DNA from 2 places in the Ligilactobacillus sp. ESL1201 genome. Region 2 is predicted to be linked to the other one. Evidence: predicted binding sites of a transcription regulator. Region 2 holds the regulator's gene; the other holds the start of a gene.

Region 1 (10,105 bases), 940 kb from region 2:
GTTGAAAGCCTCTCGTCGTATGCACGGCAGTTTTTAGGGCAGATGGATAAGCCGGACGTCGACTCGATCGATGGGTTGTCGCCTGCCATTTCGATCGACCAAAAAACGACCTCTAAAAATCCGCGCTCGACGGTCGGGACGGTAACGGAGATCAACGATTATTTGCGCTTATTATGGGGAAGAGTCGGGACCCCGATCTGTCCTAACGACGGACACGAGATCACTAGTCAGTCACCCGAACAGATGGTTCAACGGGTACTGGCTTTGCCGCAACGAACTAAACTGCAGATCTTGGCGCCCGTCGTGCGAGCTAAAAAAGGGCAGCATAAAAAAGTGCTGACTAAAATTAAGCGTGAGGGCTTTGTTCGGGTGATCATCGACGGACAGACACATGATATCGAAGAACAGATCGAATTAGATAAAAACGTGCAGCATTCGATCGCAGTGGTAGTCGACCGGATCGTAGTTAAAAAGGGAATTAAGGCACGTTTGTTCGATTCTTTTGAAGCCGCTTTACGCCTCTCTGGTGGTTATGCGTTTGCTGCGATCGTAGGAGGGCAGACGATTCAATTTTCGGAAAACTTTGCCTGTCCTTACTGCGGTTTCACGATCGGAGAATTAGAGCCGCGTCTTTTTTCTTTTAACGCGCCGTTTGGTGCCTGTCCAGACTGCGACGGCTTAGGGATCAAACTGGAAGTTGACCGCGATTTGGTCGTACCAGACAAGAAAAAAACGTTAGCACAAGGAGCGATCGCGCCCTGGAATCCGATCAGCTCTCAGTACTACCCGACTTTATTGCAGCAGGCCTGTGACAAGTTTGGCATTGCACTGGATGTTCCCTTTAATCAGCTGCCTAAAAAACAGCAGCGGATCATTTTATACGGGAACGGTAAGCAGACGTTCCATTTTACCTTTAGTGGTGAATTTGGGGGTAAGCGTGACTTAGAAATGCAATTCGAGGGCGTTATTCCTAACATAGAACGGCGTTACCGGGAGACTAACAGTGATTTTACCCGCGATGTGATGCGTAAGTACATGACGAGTTTGACTTGCCAGACGTGTCACGGTTACCGCCTCAACGAAAAGGCGTTGGCGGTGCAGATCGCGCACAAAAATATCGGTGAAGTCACGGCCTTGTCGATTGGGAGTGCCATCAAGTTCTTTTCCAAACTGCATTTTTCCCAACAAAATGCCCAGATCGCCCAGCCGATTTTAAAGGAGATCAACGACCGGCTGGCGTTTTTACAAAATGTGGGACTGTCATATTTGACACTCAGTCGGTCGGCTCGGACTTTGTCTGGCGGTGAGGCCCAACGGATCCGCTTGGCGACTCAGATTGGCTCCAACTTGTCGGGAGTTATGTATATTTTAGATGAGCCTTCGATCGGTTTGCACCAACGCGATAACGACCGGCTGATCGCTTCTTTGAAAAAAATGCGTGATCTGGGAAATACGTTGATCGTGGTCGAACACGATGAAGACACGATCAAAGCGGCCGATTACGTGGTAGATATTGGCCCGGGTGCAGGGGTTCATGGCGGCCAAGTAATGGCCAGTGGGACACCTAAGCAGGTCGCACGCAGTGCCAAATCCATCACGGGACAGTATTTAGCGGGCAAACGTTACATCCCGATCCCCGCTACAAGAAGAGCTGGCAGTGGCAAAAAAGTAACGGTGACAGGGGCCAGCGAAAACAACCTGAAAAATTTGACAGTAGATTTTCCTTTGGGGAAATTTATTACGGTGACAGGCGTTTCCGGTTCCGGTAAGTCAACGTTAGTCAACCTAATTTTAAAGCGAGCACTAGCCCAAAAATTGAATCACAGTACGGTCAAACCGGGACGTTACGAAAAAATCAGCGGCTACCAGGACCTAGAAAAAGTGATCGATATCGACCAGTCGCCGATCGGACGCACACCGCGCAGCAACCCAGCCACTTATACCAGCGTGTTTGATGACGTCCGCACGCTATTTGCCCAGACCAACGAAGCTAAAATGCGGGGGTACGGCAAGGGCAGGTTTAGTTTTAACGTCAAAGGCGGGCGCTGCGAAGCTTGCAAGGGCGACGGAATCTTAAAAATCGAAATGAATTTCTTGCCGGACGTTTACGTTCCCTGTGAAGTTTGCCACGGCACTCGTTTTAATTCGGAAACCCTAGAGATCGAATACAAGGGTAAAACGATCGCTGACGTGTTGGAAATGACCGTCAGTGAGGCGCTCGAGTTTTTTGCTCCGATCCCTAAGATCAAACGTAAACTGCAAACGATCATCGACGTGGGTTTAGGTTACGTTAAGTTAGGGCAACCGGCGACGACTCTTTCAGGTGGGGAAGCACAAAGAATGAAATTAGCGGCGGAATTGCACCGCAAGTCTAACGGCAAAACTTTTTATATTTTGGATGAACCGACAACGGGATTGCACACGGAAGATATCAAGCATTTGTTAGTCGTGTTACAACGCTTGGTCGATAAGGGTAACACGGTATTAGTGATCGAACATAATTTAGACGTGATCAAAACCGCTGATTACCTGATCGACTTGGGACCCGAAGGCGGTGCTGGTGGTGGTCAGGTCGTAGCGACGGGGACTCCCGAACAGATCGCTGCTTGTCCCGCTAGCTACACGGGGCAGTATTTAAAAACGATGTTAGCTAACGGCCACTACGAGTAATGGCAAAAATGACTTGCAATTCTGAAGTAAACTGCTAGAGTTAAGTTATTATTAAAGAAAGTAGAGTGATATTATGGCAAAAGTAGAAAGTTTTACGCTTGATCATACGGCGGTCAAGGCTCCGTACGTACGACTAATTACCGTTGAAAAGGGAGAAAAGGGAGATCGAATCTCTAATTTTGATTTACGGTTAGTTCAACCTAACGAAAATGCGATCCCGACCGCTGGGTTACACACCATCGAACACATGTTAGCCGGCTATTTGCGGGATCATTTAAGCGGTGTGATCGATTGCTCGCCGTTTGGTTGTCGGACTGGTTTTCATTTGATCACGTGGGGAGAACACGACACTGAAACGGTAGCTAAGGCGCTCAAGCAGTCATTAGAAGATATTTGCCAATCATCTTGGTCCGACGTTCAGGGAACAGACATCAAGAGCTGCGGCAATTACCGTGACCATTCACTTTTTTCCGCACAGGAATGGTGCCGTAAGATCTTAGACGAAGGGATCTCGTCTGACCCGTTTGAACGTAAAGTAGTGAAGTAATTAAAAAAATGATCTGGAAGGTAGTTGCTTTCCGGATTTTTTATGGCTTGAAAAAAATGATACGCCCGGATGGATACAAGGGAGATGACGAAAATGTCAGAAAAATTTGAGGTAGTGATCTTGACCGGAATGAGCGGTGCCGGCAAAACGGTGGCGATGCAAAGCTTTGAGGATCTGAATTATTTTTGCGTCGATAACATGCCACCGACGCTGGTACCCAAGTTTTATGAACTGATCAAAGAGGCGGGTAAGATTCATAAAGTGGCGCTCGGTATCGATTTGCGTTCGCGTTCTTTTTACGAACAGATCACGCACACCTTAAACCAGATCGAAGATAACCCGGCAATCAGGGTCCAGATCGTTTTTTTGGATACGTCGGACGAAGAGTTGGTCTCGCGTTATAAAGAAACGCGTCGGGCTCACCCGCTGGCTCGTGAAGGCCGGTTGTTGGATGGGATCGCCCGTGAGCGGAACTTGTTAGCGGAGATCAGGAGTCAAGCGCAGTTGGTGATCGATACGACTAATTTGTCGCCGCGGCAGTTGCGTGAGGAGATTTTTCACACCTTTCAAAATGATCAGAGTACGCCTTTTCACGTCGAGGTCATGTCATTTGGTTTTAAGTACGGCTTACCGATCGACGCCGATATCGTTATGGACGTGCGCTTTTTGCCCAACCCTTATTATGTGACGGAATTAAAGGAACAGACGGGGTTAGACCAAGATGTCAGTGATTACGTGATGAATTCCACGACGGCACAAAAATTTTACCAGGATTTCGCACACCTGCTGGAAGAGATTTTGCCCGGCTATATTGCGGAAGGGAAATCGAGTTTAGTGATCGCTATTGGATGTACAGGCGGGCAGCATAGGTCCGTCGCGTTAGCCCATAAAATCGGTGAACGATTGCAAAAAAATTATCCCGTGCGCATTTCTCACCGTGACATGCACAAGCGAAAGGAGACTGTCAATCGTTCATGAAAGCGAAAAAAAACAAGCGCCCGTCACTAGTAGTGATCGGCGGCGGGACCGGCTTGCCGGTGATCTTAAACGGTTTGCGTAGGTCTAACGCTGATATTACGGCTATTGTGACGGTGGCTGACGATGGTGGTTCTTCGGGGGTTTTACGCGACTATATCAACGTGGTCCCTCCCGGCGATATTCGTAACGTTTTGGTGTCGTTGTCGGACATGCCCCGATTGTATAAAAATATTTTTCAGTACCGTTTCGCTTCTAAAGACCAGTTTTTTTCGGGACACGCGATCGGTAATCTGATCATCGCGGCGTTATCCGAGATGTACCAGGATGATATTTTTGCCGCGGTCCAAAAACTCTCCGAAATGATGCGGGTGGACGGTAACGTTTATCCCGCCGCCGATGTTCCTTTGACGCTGAATGCTCAATTTAGCGATGGCACGGTCATGACTGGGGAAGCTGAGATCACGGCGGCCCACAAGACGATCACTAAAGTTTGGGTCACCAGCTCACAGTTAGCTAAACCGCAGGCACGACCGGAAGTGATCAAGGCGATCATGGAAGCCGACCAGATCGTTTTGGGTCCGGGCAGTTTATTTACGAGCATTTTGCCTAACTTAATGATCGAAAATGTGGGGCAGGCGCTTTGTGCCACAAAGGCCGAAGTAGTTTATATTTGTAATATCATGACTCAAAAAGGGGAAACCGAAAAATTTACCGACGCCGACCACGTCCGGGTCTTAAACGAACATTTAGGACAGCAATTTATTGACACCGTGTTAGTCAACACCGAGCCCGTTCCTGCCGATTATTTGGACAGTCAAAAATATAACGAGATCTTGTATCAAGTTAAGTATGACTTTGCGGGACTACGCGCACAAGGCTGCCGGGTGATCTCCGATAACTTTTTGTGTCTGCGCGAGCGGGGAGTTTTTCACGATGGAACTAAAGTGGTCAACGAGCTGATGCAACTGATTAGCCGCCCGAAGTCGTGGGAAGTTAGCAACTATAATTAAGGGGGCTTTTGCGTGTCATATGCTAGTGAAGTTAAAAAAGAGCTGACGATGCTGGAAGTCCGCCAGGCTGCTAACGGTAAAGCGGAGCTGGCTGCGTTGATCAGAATGAATGGTTCTTTGAGTTTAGTCAATCACCATTTTGTTTTGAGCATTCAAACGGAAAACCCAGCGATCGCCCGCAGGATCTACTGGTTGCTCGACCATTTTTATGGCGCTAAAAGTGAACTGAGCGTCCGCAAAAAAATGAAGTTGAAAAAAAATAACTTGTACGTCGTCCGCGTACGCAAGGAAACTCAAAAAGTCCTGCAAGACTTAGATATCGTAGTGGGGATGCAGATCAAACAGACGGTCCCACCGGAATTTATGCGTTTAGATGGTCCCGTGCGTTCTTACCTGCGGGGGGCATTTTTAGCGACGGGGTCGGTTAATAATCCGGAAACTAGCCGCTATCACTTGGAAATTTATTCCTTATATGAAAGTCACAACGATTCGATTTGTGAGTTGATGAATCACTATCACCTCCATGCGCGTAAAACCGAAAGAAGGAGTGGCTACATCACTTATCTCAAGGAAGGCGAGAAAATTGCTGATTTTTTGTCTTTGATCGGTGCGACGAAATCGATGCTTAAATTTGAAGATATTCGGATCATGCGTGATATGCGCAACTCGGTCAACCGGATCGTTAATTGCGAAAACGCCAACCTGAATAAAGTGGCAGATGCCGCTACCAAGCAAATCGCTAACATTAAACTGATCGACGAGAAGATCGGGTTAAATAAGTTGCCGGTAAAATTACAACAGATGGCGCTAACGCGAGTGCAACACCCAGACGTTAGTTTAAAAGAATTGGGTAATTTTGTGGCTGACGGACCGATTTCAAAGTCCGGGGTTAATCATCGTTTGCGTAAGATCAATGAGTTTGCCCAAAAATTAAGTGAATAGGGAAAAAGGAGTTGGGACAAACTGCTGTTTTTTCGAGCACGATCAAACAAGCTGTGAGTCAATCCTATTTTACTTACGGAAAACAAAAAAGAGGCTGGAACAAAACAGAATTTTGTTCCAGTCCCTTTTCATAACCGTGCTTTTCTCGCAGCTTGTTATTTTAATTTTTTCTTGTTAGTCATGATCTTATCGATCAGGCCGTAATCTACCGCCTCTTGGGCCGACATGAAATTATCACGTTCAGTGTCGTGGTTGATCGTTTCGATTTCTTGGCCCGTCGCCTCCGCTAAAATCTGGTTGATCACCTTACGGGTTTTAGAAATGTGTTTAGCGGCGATCTGAATTTCCGTTGACTGGCCTTGAGCACCGCCTAATGGCTGGTGGATCAAGATTTCTGAGTTAGGTAAAGCAAAACGCTTACCTTTAGTCCCACTGGTTGCCAAAATCGAAGCCATCGAAGCTGCCATGCCCAATACGATCGTTTGCACGTCAGCATTGACAAAATTCATGGTATCTAGGATCGCTAACCCAGCGGAAACCGATCCGCCGGGAGAATTGATATACATATAGATGTCTTTATTAGCGTCCTGTGCGTCTAAGAAGAGTAATTGCGCGATGATCGCGTTAGCCATGTCATCATTAACTTCGCCCGAAACCATGATGATCCGGTCTTTTAGTAAGCGTGAGTAAATATCATAAGCACGTTCGCCCTGTGGTGATTGTTCAATAACTGTTGGTACCAAATTCATAGTCCAAAAGCCTCCTCGTAATCTAACTGATAATGGTTAATTGATTTATAAATAGTTTACTCTATAGGTCAAAAAAGGTCAAACTTAAAGCACGTTGCACATAGTAGAATCTTTTTTCACCGTTAACTTCGTGTTATTATAGTAAGTGATTACTAACCTAAGGAGTTGTCGTTACTTTTTTGACAATTTCTCGATAAACTAATAAAATTTGTGCTAAGGAGGTTTTTACGATTAATATTTTGTATTGTGGCGATGACCAGATGTTTGAAGGCATTTTGCTGTCAATATTATCACTGACTAAAAATGTGACTGAACCGTGCACTTTTTATTTGGTGACCGCTGACTTAAGCAATGGTAAACAACATTTTCACCCACTTAGTACAGCTCATGTTGAGTATTTAGCTGATTTAGTGCGTAGTAAAAATGCCCAGCACCGGGTCCAAAAAATCGATCTGACCTCAGTCTTTAACGCTGATCCTCCGACTGCTAACCTCAAGACGCTGTTTACGCCTTACAGTATGCTGCGTTTGTACGTTGATTTGGTGCCGGAAATTCCGCAGCGGTTATTATACTTAGACACGGATATTATTTGTCACCGGCCGTTTCAGGATTTTTATTACCAATCACTGGCGCAAACGGAAGTGGTAGGGGTGTTAGATTATTACGGTCGCTGGTTTTTCCATTACCAATTAAAAAAATTTGATTACCTTAATTCAGGAATGTTGTTACTAAACATGGAAATGATTCGCCAGACAGGGTTGTTTGCTAAGTGTCGGGCTTATTGTCGCCGGCACCGTTTGATCATGCCGGACCAATCGGCAATCAATAAGTTTGCTACTACCAAACGCCTGGCGGATAGAAAATATAACGAGCAACATGGAGTGAATAAGGAGACGGTATTTCAGCATTTTTCTACCAGCTGGAAGCTGTTTCCGGTGATCCATCCCGTTTCCATCAAGCCGTGGGAGATCGATAAAGTCTTTGCCGCGGGATTGGTGGGGGATGATACGGCCGTGTTTGATGAGTATTTGCAATTAGTAGATCCTTAAAACGGCCATTTTGTTGTAGTCAAAGGAGAATTCATGCAGATAAAGAAAAGATTGCTGGGCCATGGCCGCGGACTAGCGGCGTTGATTTTGCAACTTCGGCCCCATTACTGGAAATTTGTGAGCGGTATTTTATTAGGAATGGTTTCGATCTTTCTTCAATTAATAGTACCAGTAATGGCTAAACAGATCATCAATCAGGTACAACATTCTTTGGCTAATGTGAACACCGGATTAGTAGTCTTGGGTTGCCTAGTGTTTGTTTGTAGCACATTATTAGGAGCGCTTTCTGGCGGATTTTTGGGATTTTTTGGTGAAGAAGTCGTGCGCCAATTGCGTGTCAAGTTATGGGACAAGGTACTGACCTTACCATTAGGTTATTTTGCTCGTAATCGTGCGGGAGAAATTGCTTCGCGGATCACCAACGATGCCAATCAAGTCAAGGAGTTACTCGCTAATTCTTTACCTAAAATGGCGACTTCCTTGTTGCAATTAGTCGGAGTATTGTGCTTTATGTTGGCGATGGACTGGAAAATGACGATCGTTTTGTTCGCAGTTATCCCGTTGTTACTCGTTATTTTGTCGCCAATTTTGAAACGGTCGGCTAAGTTGGGGAAAAAGCGGCAACATTATTTGGCTCAGCTCAACGGTAAAGTGACCGAGATGTTGGCAGAAGTCCAGCTAGTCAAGGCGGCTAATGCGGAACCGCTGGAGCGCAAAAAAGGGCGTCAGCAGATGAGCTTGCTGTATCAAGTTGGCTGTAAAGAAGCGATTTACGACGCCATTACGGGGCCAGTGACCGGGTTGATCATGTTAATGACGATCATCGGGATTTTATTGTACGGGGCTGTGCGGATCAAGTCAGGTACATTGGATACCGGTACTTTACTGGCATTTATGATGTATTTGGTGCAGTTGCTCGTGCCTTTTACTACCTTGGGACAGTTTATGACCGATTTTGCCAAGGCGACTGGGGCAACGACTAAGATCCAAGAATTGTTAAACGAAACAGAAGAAGTCTGTGACCAGGGAACAAAACTGATGCTAGAGCAGCGGCAGATCAAAATGGAAGATGTTGCCTTTACATATCCATCAGGAAGAAAAAGTCTGCGAAAAATCAATTTCACGGTTCAACCTAATTCGCTAGTAGCGTTTGTGGGGCCTTCTGGTGGTGGTAAATCCACTATTTTTAAATTAATGGAACGTTTTTACGAACCGGACAGTGGAAAAATCATGATCGGTGATACCGATTTGGCTCAGCTTAACTTGGAAAGTTGGCGCAAGCAACTGGGACTGGTTGACCAAAATGCCGCGGCCGTGGCGGGGACGATCCGCTATAATTTGACTTATGGTATGACTCAGGACTTCAGTGATGATGATTTGTGGCACGTGTTAGATTTGGCGTACGCTAAGGATTTTGTAGCGGCAATGCCCGAACAATTAGACACGCAGATCGGTGAGCGGGCGATGAGCCTTTCGGGAGGACAGCGCCAGCGTTTGGCGATCGCCCGCGTCTTTTTGCGCGACCCGCGTTTATTGATGTTAGACGAAGCGACGGCTAGTTTGGATCCAGCCGCGGAAGCGATGATCCAAAAGGCGTTGGCTAAACTGATGAAAGGACGCACGACTTTTGTGATTGCGCACCGCTTAAATACGATCATCGGCGCCGACCAGATCTATTTTATCAATAATGGTAAGGTCGGTGGCTCGGGAACACACCAGCAGCTACTGCACACTTATCCGCTGTACCGGGAGTACTTTCATAGTCAGTTTGAGAAAAAATAAGTTCGCTGTGGTGATTAAAATTTTAACTAAGATAAAATGGGACTGGAACAAAATTCTGTTTTGTTCCGGTCCTATTTTTGGTTTTCGTAAGTAATGGACTTGATCGCTTTTTGTTTCAACTCTTTTTTGTTATTGGTAAAAATATTTTAGGATATTAGGTAAAAATGCTCCAAGAAAGTTGTATATTATAATTGTGGCTAAATCATTTTTAGTGGTAAAAGAAAAAGCCTTTAAAAGTTAAGGCTTCTGACTGTCATATTTAAAATTAAAATTCGGCGATGCGCCAACAGGGAGTCGAACCCTGATCTCAAGAACCGGAATCTTGCGTGCGATCCATTACACTATCGGCGCGTGCTTAACTATTCTAACTCAAGTGAT
Region 2 (10,105 bases):
GTGAAGCCCCAGTAAACGGCGGCCGTAACTATAACGGTCCTAAGGTAGCGAAATTCCTTGTCGGGTAAGTTCCGACCCGCACGAAAGGCGTAACGATCTGGGCACTGTCTCAACGAGAGACTCGGTGAAATTATAATACCCGTGAAGATGCGGGTTACCCGCGACAGGACGGAAAGACCCCATGGAGCTTTACTGTAGCTTGATATTGGGTGTTCGTATAACTTGTACAGGATAGGTAGGAGCCATAGAAGGCGGAACGTCAGTTTCGCCCGAGGCGTTGGTGGGATACTACCCTCGTTGTATGAACACTCTAACCCACACCGGTTAACCCGGTGGGAGACAGTGTCTGGTAGGCAGTTTGACTGGGGCGGTCGCCTCCTAAAAGGTAACGGAGGCGCCCAAAGGTTCCCTCAAAATGGTTGGAAATCATTTGCAGAGTGTAAAGGCACAAGGGAGCTTGACTGCGAGACCTACAAGTCGAGCAGGGACGAAAGTCGGGCTTAGTGATCCGGTGGTTCCGTATGGAAGGGCCATCGCTCAACGGATAAAAGCTACCCTGGGGATAACAGGCTTATCTCCCCCAAGAGTTCACATCGACGGGGAGGTTTGGCACCTCGATGTCGGCTCATCGCATCCTGGGGCTGTAGTCGGTCCCAAGGGTTGGGCTGTTCGCCCATTAAAGCGGTACGCGAGCTGGGTTCAGAACGTCGTGAGACAGTTCGGTCCCTATCCGTCGCGGGCGTAGGAAATTTGCGAGGATCTGTCCTTAGTACGAGAGGACCGGGATGGACATACCGCTGGTGTACCAGTTGTCTTGCCCAAGGCAGCGCTGGGTAGCTAAGTATGGATGAGATAAACGCTGAAAGCATCTAAGTGCGAAACTCGCCTCCAGATGAGATTTCCCATTCAGAAATGAAGTAAGACCCCTGAGAGAATAACAGGTAGATAGGATGGAAGTGGAAGTGCCGTGAGGCATGGAGCGGACCATTACTAATCGGTCGAGGGCTTAACCAAGTAGCAAGCGCAGTGGAAGTCGGAAGACAGAAGAAATAAAGATGATTTAGTTTTGAGTGAGCAAAGCTCACGTGTGGTGATGATGGCACGAAGGCTACACCTGTTCCCATGCCGAACACAGCAGTTAAGCTTCGTCACGCCGAGAGTAGTTGGGGGATCGCCCCCTGCGAGGGTAGGTCGTCGCCACGCATTTATTCCGGCATAGCTCAGTTGGTAGAGCATCTGACTGTTAATCAGGGTGTCGACGGTTCGAGTCCGCCTGCCGGAGTTATTATGGAGAGTTGTCCGAGAGGCCGAAGGAGCATGATTGGAAATCATGTAAGGGAGGATCGCCTTCCTTCAAGGGTTCGAATCCCTTACTCTCCGTAGTATTTCAATACCTGACCCGTTGGTCAAGTGGTTAAGACACCGCCCTTTCACGGCGGTAACATGGGTTCAAATCCCGTACGGGTCATTTTGGAGGATTAGCTCAGTTGGGAGAGCGTCTGCCTTACAAGCAGAGGGTCACAGGTTCGAGCCCTGTATCCTCCATGTTAATGCGAGTCGTTAGCTCAGTTGGTAGAGCATCTGACTTTTAATCAGAGGGTCGACAGTTCGAGCCTGTCACGACTCATTGTTATTTTGCGGGTGTGGCGGAACTGGCAGACGCGCTAGATTTAGGTTCTAGTGTTTAGCGACGTGGGGGTTCGAATCCCTTCACCCGCATGCGCTTTAAAAGGTAGTAGTTGAATATTTTATGCGGAAGTAGTTCAGTGGTAGAACATCACCTTGCCATGGTGGGGGTCGCGGGTTCGAATCCCGTCTTCCGCTTTTTTGTTACTTAATCTGCACCCATAGCGCAATTGGATAGAGTGTCTGACTACGAATCAGAAGGTTGTAGGTTCGACTCCTACTGGGTGCATATTTCGGGAAATAGCTCAGCTTGGTAGAGCGCCACGTTCGGGACGTGGAGGTCGCAGGTTCGAATCCTGTTTTCCCGATCGACTATTGAAAAGTTCTTAGACTGGTATTTTTCCAGTTTAAGGGCTTTTTAGTTATGTCTATGATACTAAATAAAGTTTTTGCCGTAGCGTTTCTTTTGCATTTTGCGAAGCATTCCATATATAATAAAAGTCAATATTAGTCAAACTAGAAGTAAGGAATGTGATTTGCATGCAGAATCGGAATATTTCAGACGTTATTGAAAAATATCTCAAGAGTATTTTGTCTGATTCACCTAAAATTGAAATCAAACGGTCTGAAATTGCGCAACAGTTTGACGTTGTTCCTTCGCAAATCAACTACGTAATTAAGACCAGATTTACACTGCAAAATGGCTATATCGTTGAGAGCAAGCGTGGTGGTGGTGGTTATATCAGGATCGCTAAGGTCAATTTGATCGATAATTCTGGAATGCTGGATCGTTTGATTGCATACATCGGCGATAGTATTACAATGAATAAGGCCTTACAGATCATTCAGAGTTTATATGAAGACAAATTGTTAACGCAAAAGGAAGCTAATTTGATACTGGCGGCAATGGATCATGATACTTTGAATTTAGGCGATAAGGATTTAGAAAATATGTTACGTGCACGGATCTTGGTCAGTATTTTAAATCGCCTACGGTGCGCGGAATAAAGGGGGACTTCTGATGGACGAGTTTTACACTCCGAGTGTTAAAAATGTGTTGGAGTTAGCTAAAAAAAGTGCCGCTAATTTTCGGCACCAAGCAATCGGGACCGAACACCTTTTATTAGCATTGGTACTGGAAAAATACGGGGTGGCGCACAAGGTTTTTGCGCAATTATTAGTAACACCTACCGATATTAAAGAGGAAATTGAACGTTTGGCCGGCTATGGTTCACTCAAACGAGAGGGAGCTACTTACCTGCCCTATTCACCGAAAACTAACGAAATTTTGCACGCGGCTCAGGTACAAGCTCAACTGTTCAATTCACCCGAGGTGGGCACCGAGCATTTGTTATTAGCTTTACTAGACGATGATAATACGTTGGCTTCCCGGATCTTATACAGCTTAAACATCGATAATAAACGGATGCAACAGCTGATTTTTAGACAGCTGGGAGTCAGTCAGAGTCAGTTAAGACGCAATAATAAAAAGAAAAAGCCCGCACAAGGAACACCGACGCTAGATTCTTTGGCCCGGAACTTAAACGAAATGGTGCGCCAAGGACAGATCGACCCCGTTTTGAGCCGGGATGCCGAGATCTCACGGGTAATTCAGATCTTGAGCAGACGAACTAAAAATAATCCGGTGCTCTTAGGGGAACCAGGAGTAGGAAAAACGGCGGTGGCAGAAGGATTTGCCCAGCAGATAGTGGAACAAAAGGTTCCTAGCGACTTAGCCAATAAACGGGTGATGATGCTTGATATGGGTTCTTTGGTAGCCGGGACCAAGTATCGGGGTGAATTTGAAGACCGTTTGAAAAATATCCTCGAAGAAATTTATCATGACGGTAACGTGATTTTATTTATCGATGAAATTCACACCCTGATCGGTGCGGGTGGCGCCGAGGGAGCGATCGATGCTTCTAACATTTTAAAACCTGCATTGGCCCGCGGGGAAGTGCAAGTGATTGGTGCTACGACTCTTGACGAGTACCAGAAGTATTTCGAGACTGATTCGGCGTTGGAGCGGCGGTTTGCGACCGTGATGGTGGCAGAACCGACGTTACCTCAGACTGTTGCTATTTTACAGGGGTTACGTCCGCGCTACGAACAGCATCACCACTTGAATATTACCGATGAGGCTTTGCAAGCTGCGGCTAAACTAAGCAGTCGGTATATTACCAACCGTTTTTTGCCGGATAAGGCGATCGATCTGATCGACGAAGCAGCCGCTCGTGTGCGCATTAATGGAACCGACGCACGTTTAGTGACTGCCAAACAAAAACTGGCAGCCGCTAAACAGCAAAAAGAAGCTGCACTGGTAGACGAGCACTTCGAACGAGCCGCTAAGTACCGCCAAGAAGAATTAAAATGGCAACAAAAGGTAACTAAGATCGAGGAACGGCAGCAAAAGGCCCAGGGTAAGCAAAAATATACTAAAAATGTGACTGCCCATGACGTGGCCGAAATCGTGGCAGAATGGACCGGGGTACCGGTAACACAGTTGACCAAGAGCGAAAGTGAGCGGCTATTAAACCTGGAGAAGATCTTACACGAACGAGTGATCGGCCAAGAAGACGCGATCAGTTCGGTGGCTAAAGCGATTCGCCGGGCTCGCAGCGGTTTAAGCGACCCGACTCGTCCGAGTGGTTCATTTATGTTTTTAGGCCCTACCGGGGTCGGCAAGACCGAATTGGCTAAGGCGTTAGCGCAGGCAATGTTTGGTGACGAAAATGCTTTGATCCGAATCGATATGAGTGAGTACATGGAAAAATACTCCACCAGTCGGTTGATCGGCGCGCCTCCGGGCTACGTTGGCTATGATGAGGGCGGGCAGCTGTCCGAAAAAGTTCGTCATAAGCCGTATTCAGTGGTCTTATTGGACGAGGTCGAAAAGGCGCACCCCGACGTGTTTAACATCTTATTGCAAGTTTTGGACGACGGCTTTTTGACCGATTCCAAGGGACGCAAGATCGACTTTCGTAATACTATCATTATCATGACGTCTAACCTAGGTGCGACTGACTTGCGTGATAATAAGATGGTCGGTTTCGGTGCTAAATCAACTACCGGGGATTACCAAGCAATGGCAGCGCAGATCAGGGAGCGACTGAAAAAGACGTTCCGACCGGAATTTTTAAACCGGATCGATGAGATCGAAGTCTTCCATTCACTAACGCAAAAACAACTACAACAAATCGTTAAGTTGATGGTTCAACAAGTGATCGACCGTGTCAAAGAACACGACTTGACTTTAAAGATCACCCCGGCTGCGATCAATGTGGTAGTTAAAGCCGGTTATGATCCGGAATACGGGGCCCGGCCGTTACACCGTGCGATTCAAAATGAAATCGAAGACCGTTTGAGTGAGGCGTTATTAGCCAACCAGTTTGCTCCTCACGATACGATAGTGATCGGCGCTCAGCGAGGAAAGATCACGCTGAAAGTTAAACCGGCTGCGGCCAAAAAAGCAGAGACGGTTTAATTGACAAATTGGTTAAAGATGCTATAATTAAAAACTGCAAAATACTGTGAATTTAGCTTCTGGTAGTGATCTATTGTCCATTACGAGGAAGCAAATAGCAAAAATAGTGAAGCGCATTGTTGTCGATAAGCTGTTTTTGCTTTTTTTTGCCCAAAATTACACTTAATTTGGTTATTTTTTAAAATGTAATCAAAATGTAATATTGGCTAGTTGTTTGTTTAAGCCAGACAGAATATTTGAGAGGTGAACAATTTGGCAGGACACTTAGTAAAATACGGTAAAAATCGTGTACGCAGAAGTTATTCGCGCATTAAAGAAGTTCTTGAACTGCCTAATTTGGTTGAGATCCAAACTAATTCTTACCAGTGGTTTCTTGACGAAGGTTTACGGGAAATGTTTGAAGACATTATGCCGATCGATGATTTTCAGGGTAAATTGTCTCTAGAATTCGTCGATTATCAACTGTTAGAGCCTAAATATACGGTTGATGAAGCCCGCGAGCACGACGCTAATTACTCTGCTCCACTGCACGTCACGCTGCGGTTATTGAATCATGAGACCGGTGAGATCAAGTCCCAAGACGTTTTCTTTGGCGATTTTCCGTTAATGACTCGTCAGGGGACCTTTATCATCAACGGTGCTGAACGAGTGATCGTTTCGCAGTTGGTACGTTCGCCAGGGGTCTATTTTAATTCAGAATTGGATAAAAATGGGCGCGAGATCTACGGTACGACGGTGATTCCTAACCGCGGTGCATGGTTGGAATACGAGACCGACGCTAAGAATATCTCTTATGTCCGGATCGACCGGACCCGTAAGATCCCGATGACGGAATTGATCCGTTCTTTAGGATACGGTTCTGACAGTGAGATCTTAGATATGATGGGCGAAACCGACAGCTTATTGTTCACCTTGGAAAAAGACGTCCACAAAAATCCTGAGGATTCGCGGGTAGAGGAATCGCTGAAAGATATTTACGAACGACTACGTCCGGGTGAGCCAAAAACGGCTGATTCCTCGCGGAGTTTATTGACGGCGCGTTTCTTCGATCCTAAACGCTATGATTTAGCGGCAGTGGGTCGTTATAAGATCAACAAAAAATTAAACTTAAAAACTAGGTTATTGGATACGACGGTGGCTGAAACCTTAGCCGACCCGGAAACGGGTGAGATCATCATTAAAAAGGGTGAAAAAATCGACAAACAGTTGATGGACAACCGTTTAGCTGCTTACTTGCAGCGCGATGATTTCAAGATGGTGACCTTCCAACCGTCAGAAGATGGCGTAGTTCAAAAACCGATGAAATTACAGATCATTAAAGTCTACTCTCCGAATGATCCGGACAAGGTCCTCAACATGATCGGTAATGGCAACGTTGATTTGAAGTATAAACACATTACTCCAGCCGATATTATCGCTTCGATGAACTACTTCTTTAACTTACAAGAAGGCTTTGGCACGACCGACGATATCGACCATTTGGGTAACCGGCGGATCCGCTCTGTGGGTGAACTGTTACAAAATCAGTTCCGGATCGGTTTGTCACGGATGGAAAGGGTCGTTCGCGAACGGATGTCGATTCAAGATACCGCAACGGTGACTCCGCAACAACTGATCAATATTCGGCCGGTCGTAGCTTCGATCAAAGAATTCTTTGGTAGTTCACAGTTATCCCAGTTCATGGATCAAACTAACCCACTAGGCGAGTTAACGCATAAACGGCGGCTTTCAGCCTTAGGACCCGGCGGCTTGACTCGTGATCGTGCTGGTTATGAAGTGCGTGACGTGCACTACACCCATTACGGGCGGATGTGTCCGATCGAAACGCCTGAAGGCCCGAACATTGGGTTGATCAACAGTTTGGCTTCGTACGCCCGGGTCAATAAGTACGGTTTTATTGAAACTCCTTACCGGCGTGTTTCTTGGGATACACATAAGGTAACGCAAAAAATCGACTACTTGACTGCTGACGAAGAAGATCCTTACGTAGTCGCTCAGGCTAACACGCCGTTAAACGACGACGGTTCGTTTGTCAACGACATCGTAATGGCTCGGCGAGAAGAAGAAAACATTGAAATTTCGATCGACCAGGTCGACTACATGGACGTTTCGCCTAAGCAAGTAGTTGCTGTGGCTACCGCATGTATTCCATTTTTGGAAAACGACGACTCCAACCGGGCGTTGATGGGAGCTAACATGCAGCGTCAGGCTGTGCCGTTATTGCAACCACACGCTCCGTTAGTCGGTACTGGTATTGAATACAAAGCTGCTCATGATTCCGGTGATGCGTTGATCGCCGATCATGATGGTACCGTTGAATACGTAGACGCTAAGGAGATCAGGGTACGACTAGAAGACGGTTCCTTAGACAAATACAAATTGATGAAATTCCGCCGTTCCAATGGTGGTAAAAACTACAACCAAACACCGATCGTTCATGTCGGTGAAGAAGTTAAAACAGACAGCGTTTTGGCCGATGGCCCTTCGATGGAACAAGGCGAATTAGCCTTAGGACAAAATCCGTTGATCGCCTTTATGACTTGGGACGGCTATAACTTTGAAGATGCCGTCGCTATCAGTGAACGTTTAGTCAAAGACGATGTCTATACTTCGATTCATATTGAAGAACACGAGTCGGAAGCCCGTGATACTAAATTAGGGCCGGAAGAAATTACGCGTGAGATCCCTAATGCAGGCGAGGATGCACTTAAAGACCTCGATGAATTTGGCATCGTGCGGATCGGTGCCGAAGTTAAAGACGGCGATATCTTGGTAGGTAAGGTAACTCCTAAGGGTGTGACTGAACTTTCCGCAGAAGAGCGTTTATTGCACGCTATTTTTGGTGAAAAATCGCGTGAAGTCCGCGATACTTCGCTGCATGTGCCACATGGCGGCGGCGGGATCGTTTCCGACGTTAAGATCTTTACGCGTGAAGCTGGCGATGAATTGTCCCCTGGCGTTAACCAGATGGTCAGAGTCTACATCGCGCAGAAACGTAAATTACAGGTTGGCGATAAGATGGCCGGCCGTCACGGTAATAAAGGGACGGTTTCGGTGATCATTCCCGAAGAAGACATGCCGTTTATGCCAGACGGAACACCGATCGATATCATGTTGTCACCAATGGGTGTGCCTTCCCGAATGAACATTGGGCAGGTTTTGGAACTCCATTTAGGCTTAGCTGCCCGTGAGTTAGGCATTCACGTAGCTACTCCAGTTTTCGATGGTGCTTCTGATGATGATATTATTGCTGCTTTGAAAGAAGCCGGTTTGCCGGAAGATGGTAAAACCGTTTTGTATGACGGCCGGACGGGTGAACCGTTTGATAACCGTATTGCCGTGGGTGTGATGTATTACATGAAACTCGCACATATGGTCGATGATAAGATCCATGCACGTTCGATTGGGCCGTACTCCTTAGTTACGCAACAGCCTTTGGGTGGTAAAGCTCAGTTTGGTGGTCAGCGCTTTGGGGAAATGGAAGTTTGGGCACTGGAAGCTTACGGTGCTGCTTATACCCTACAAGAAATCTTGACTTATAAGTCAGACGATGTAGTCGGCCGGGTCAAGACTTACGAGGCGATCGTTAAGGGCGAACCGATCCCACAACCGGGTGTGCCAGAATCGTTCCGTGTGTTGGTCAAGGAATTACAGTCTCTAGGCTTGGATATGAAAGTGCTAGATGCCGATAAACAAGAAATCGAACTGCGAGACATTGACGAAGAAGACGACGAGGTCGTTAACGTAGATGCTTTAAGCAAGTACGCTAAAGAAGAAGAGGCCAAAAAAGCCGTTCCAGCACAAGGTGGAAACGACACTGCAACAGCGGCTAAAGACGATAAAACCGAACAATAAAAATCACAATTAAGGGAGGTCGGTCCTTTGATCGATGTCAATAAATTCGATAGTATGCAAATTGGCTTAGCTTCATCCGATAAGATCAGAAGCTGGTCATACGGTGAGGTTAAAAAGCCAGAAACGATCAACTACCGCACACTGAAGCCTGAAAAAGACGGGTTATTTGATGAACGGATCTTTGGTCCTACCAAGGATTGGGAATGTGCTTGTGGTAAGTATAAACGGATCCGTTATAAGGGAATCGTTTGTGACCGTTGTGGCGTTGAAGTTACTCGTTCTAAAGTCCGGCGTGAAAGAATGGGCCATATCGAATTGGCCGCCCCGGTAACGCATATTTGGTATTTCAAGGGGATCCCGAGTCGGATGGGCTTAGTGTTAGACATGAGTCCGCGTGCCTTGGAAGAAATCATTTACTTTGCTTCTTACGTAGTTACCGAACCGGGTGACACTCCGTTAGAAAAAAAGCAGTTGTTAACAGAACGTGAATACCGGGAAAAACGCGAAGAGTACGGTAATAACTTTAAGGCTGGTATGGGTGCCGAAGCTATCAGAACGTTGCTACGTGACGTTGATTTAGCTAAGGAATGTGCAGAATTAAAGGAAGAGTTAAAGGAAGCTACGGGGCAAAAAAGGACCCGGGCCGTGCGCCGGTTGGATATTTTAGAGGCCTTCCTCAAATCCGGCAATAATCCTGACTGGATGGTCATGGAAGCTATCCCGGTCATCCCGCCGGATCTGCGCCCAATGGTCCAGTTGGAGGGCGGTCGCTTCGCAACTTCTGATTTGAATGATTTATACCGTCGGGTGATCAACCGTAATAACCGGTTGAAACGGTTGTTAGATTTAAACGCCCCGGGGATCATCGTTCAAAATGAAAAACGGATGCTCCAAGAAGCCGTTGATGCGTTGATCGATAACGGCCGGCGCGGCAGACCGGTTACGGGACCAGGCAACAGGCCGTTGAAGTCGCTGTCTCACATGTTAAAGGGTAAGCAGGGACGTTTCCGTCAGAATTTGCTGGGTAAGCGTGTCGATTACTCCGGTCGTTCCGTAATCGATGTGGGTCCTAAGTTGAAATTAAATCAAATGGGGATTCCGCACGAGATGGCTTTGGAACTGTTCAAACCATTTGTAATG

The links. The regulator CtsR, encoded in region 2, represses protease genes until heat stress. The targets are predictions, from matches to a motif close to TTGGTCAAAAAAGGTCAAANA.
Region 1: the regulator CtsR is predicted to act here: its motif matches at 6,961-6,981, upstream of ACSYSK_RS03015 (ATP-dependent Clp protease proteolytic subunit).

The regions. Positions count from the first base shown of each region.
Region 1 covers NZ_CP196362.1:600,795-610,899, forward strand. Annotated here, with positions in the region: gene uvrA (excinuclease ABC subunit UvrA) at 1-2,670, shown strand, start outside; gene ACSYSK_RS02995 (S-ribosylhomocysteine lyase) at 2,744-3,217, shown strand; gene rapZ (RNase adapter RapZ) at 3,311-4,195, shown strand; gene ACSYSK_RS03005 (gluconeogenesis factor YvcK family protein) at 4,192-5,205, shown strand; gene whiA (DNA-binding protein WhiA) at 5,218-6,147, shown strand; gene ACSYSK_RS03015 (ATP-dependent Clp protease proteolytic subunit) at 6,303-6,896, opposite strand; gene ACSYSK_RS03020 (glycosyltransferase) at 7,157-7,945, shown strand; gene ACSYSK_RS03025 (ABC transporter ATP-binding protein) at 7,979-9,727, shown strand; tRNA gene ACSYSK_RS03030 (tRNA-Arg) at 10,007-10,078, opposite strand.
Region 2 covers NZ_CP196362.1:1,662,401-1,672,505, reverse strand. Annotated here, with positions in the region: rRNA gene ACSYSK_RS08300 (23S ribosomal RNA) at 1-1,014, shown strand, start outside; rRNA gene rrf (5S ribosomal RNA) at 1,087-1,203, shown strand; tRNA gene ACSYSK_RS08290 (tRNA-Asn) at 1,210-1,282, shown strand; tRNA gene ACSYSK_RS08285 (tRNA-Ser) at 1,290-1,380, shown strand; tRNA gene ACSYSK_RS08280 (tRNA-Glu) at 1,397-1,468, shown strand; tRNA gene ACSYSK_RS08275 (tRNA-Val) at 1,473-1,545, shown strand; tRNA gene ACSYSK_RS08270 (tRNA-Lys) at 1,555-1,627, shown strand; tRNA gene ACSYSK_RS08265 (tRNA-Leu) at 1,638-1,719, shown strand; tRNA gene ACSYSK_RS08260 (tRNA-Gly) at 1,753-1,824, shown strand; tRNA gene ACSYSK_RS08255 (tRNA-Arg) at 1,842-1,915, shown strand; tRNA gene ACSYSK_RS08250 (tRNA-Pro) at 1,921-1,994, shown strand; gene ACSYSK_RS08245 (CtsR family transcriptional regulator) at 2,167-2,634, shown strand; gene ACSYSK_RS08240 (ATP-dependent Clp protease ATP-binding subunit) at 2,648-5,110, shown strand; gene rpoB (DNA-directed RNA polymerase subunit beta) at 5,363-8,965, shown strand; gene rpoC (DNA-directed RNA polymerase subunit beta') at 8,993-10,105, shown strand, end outside.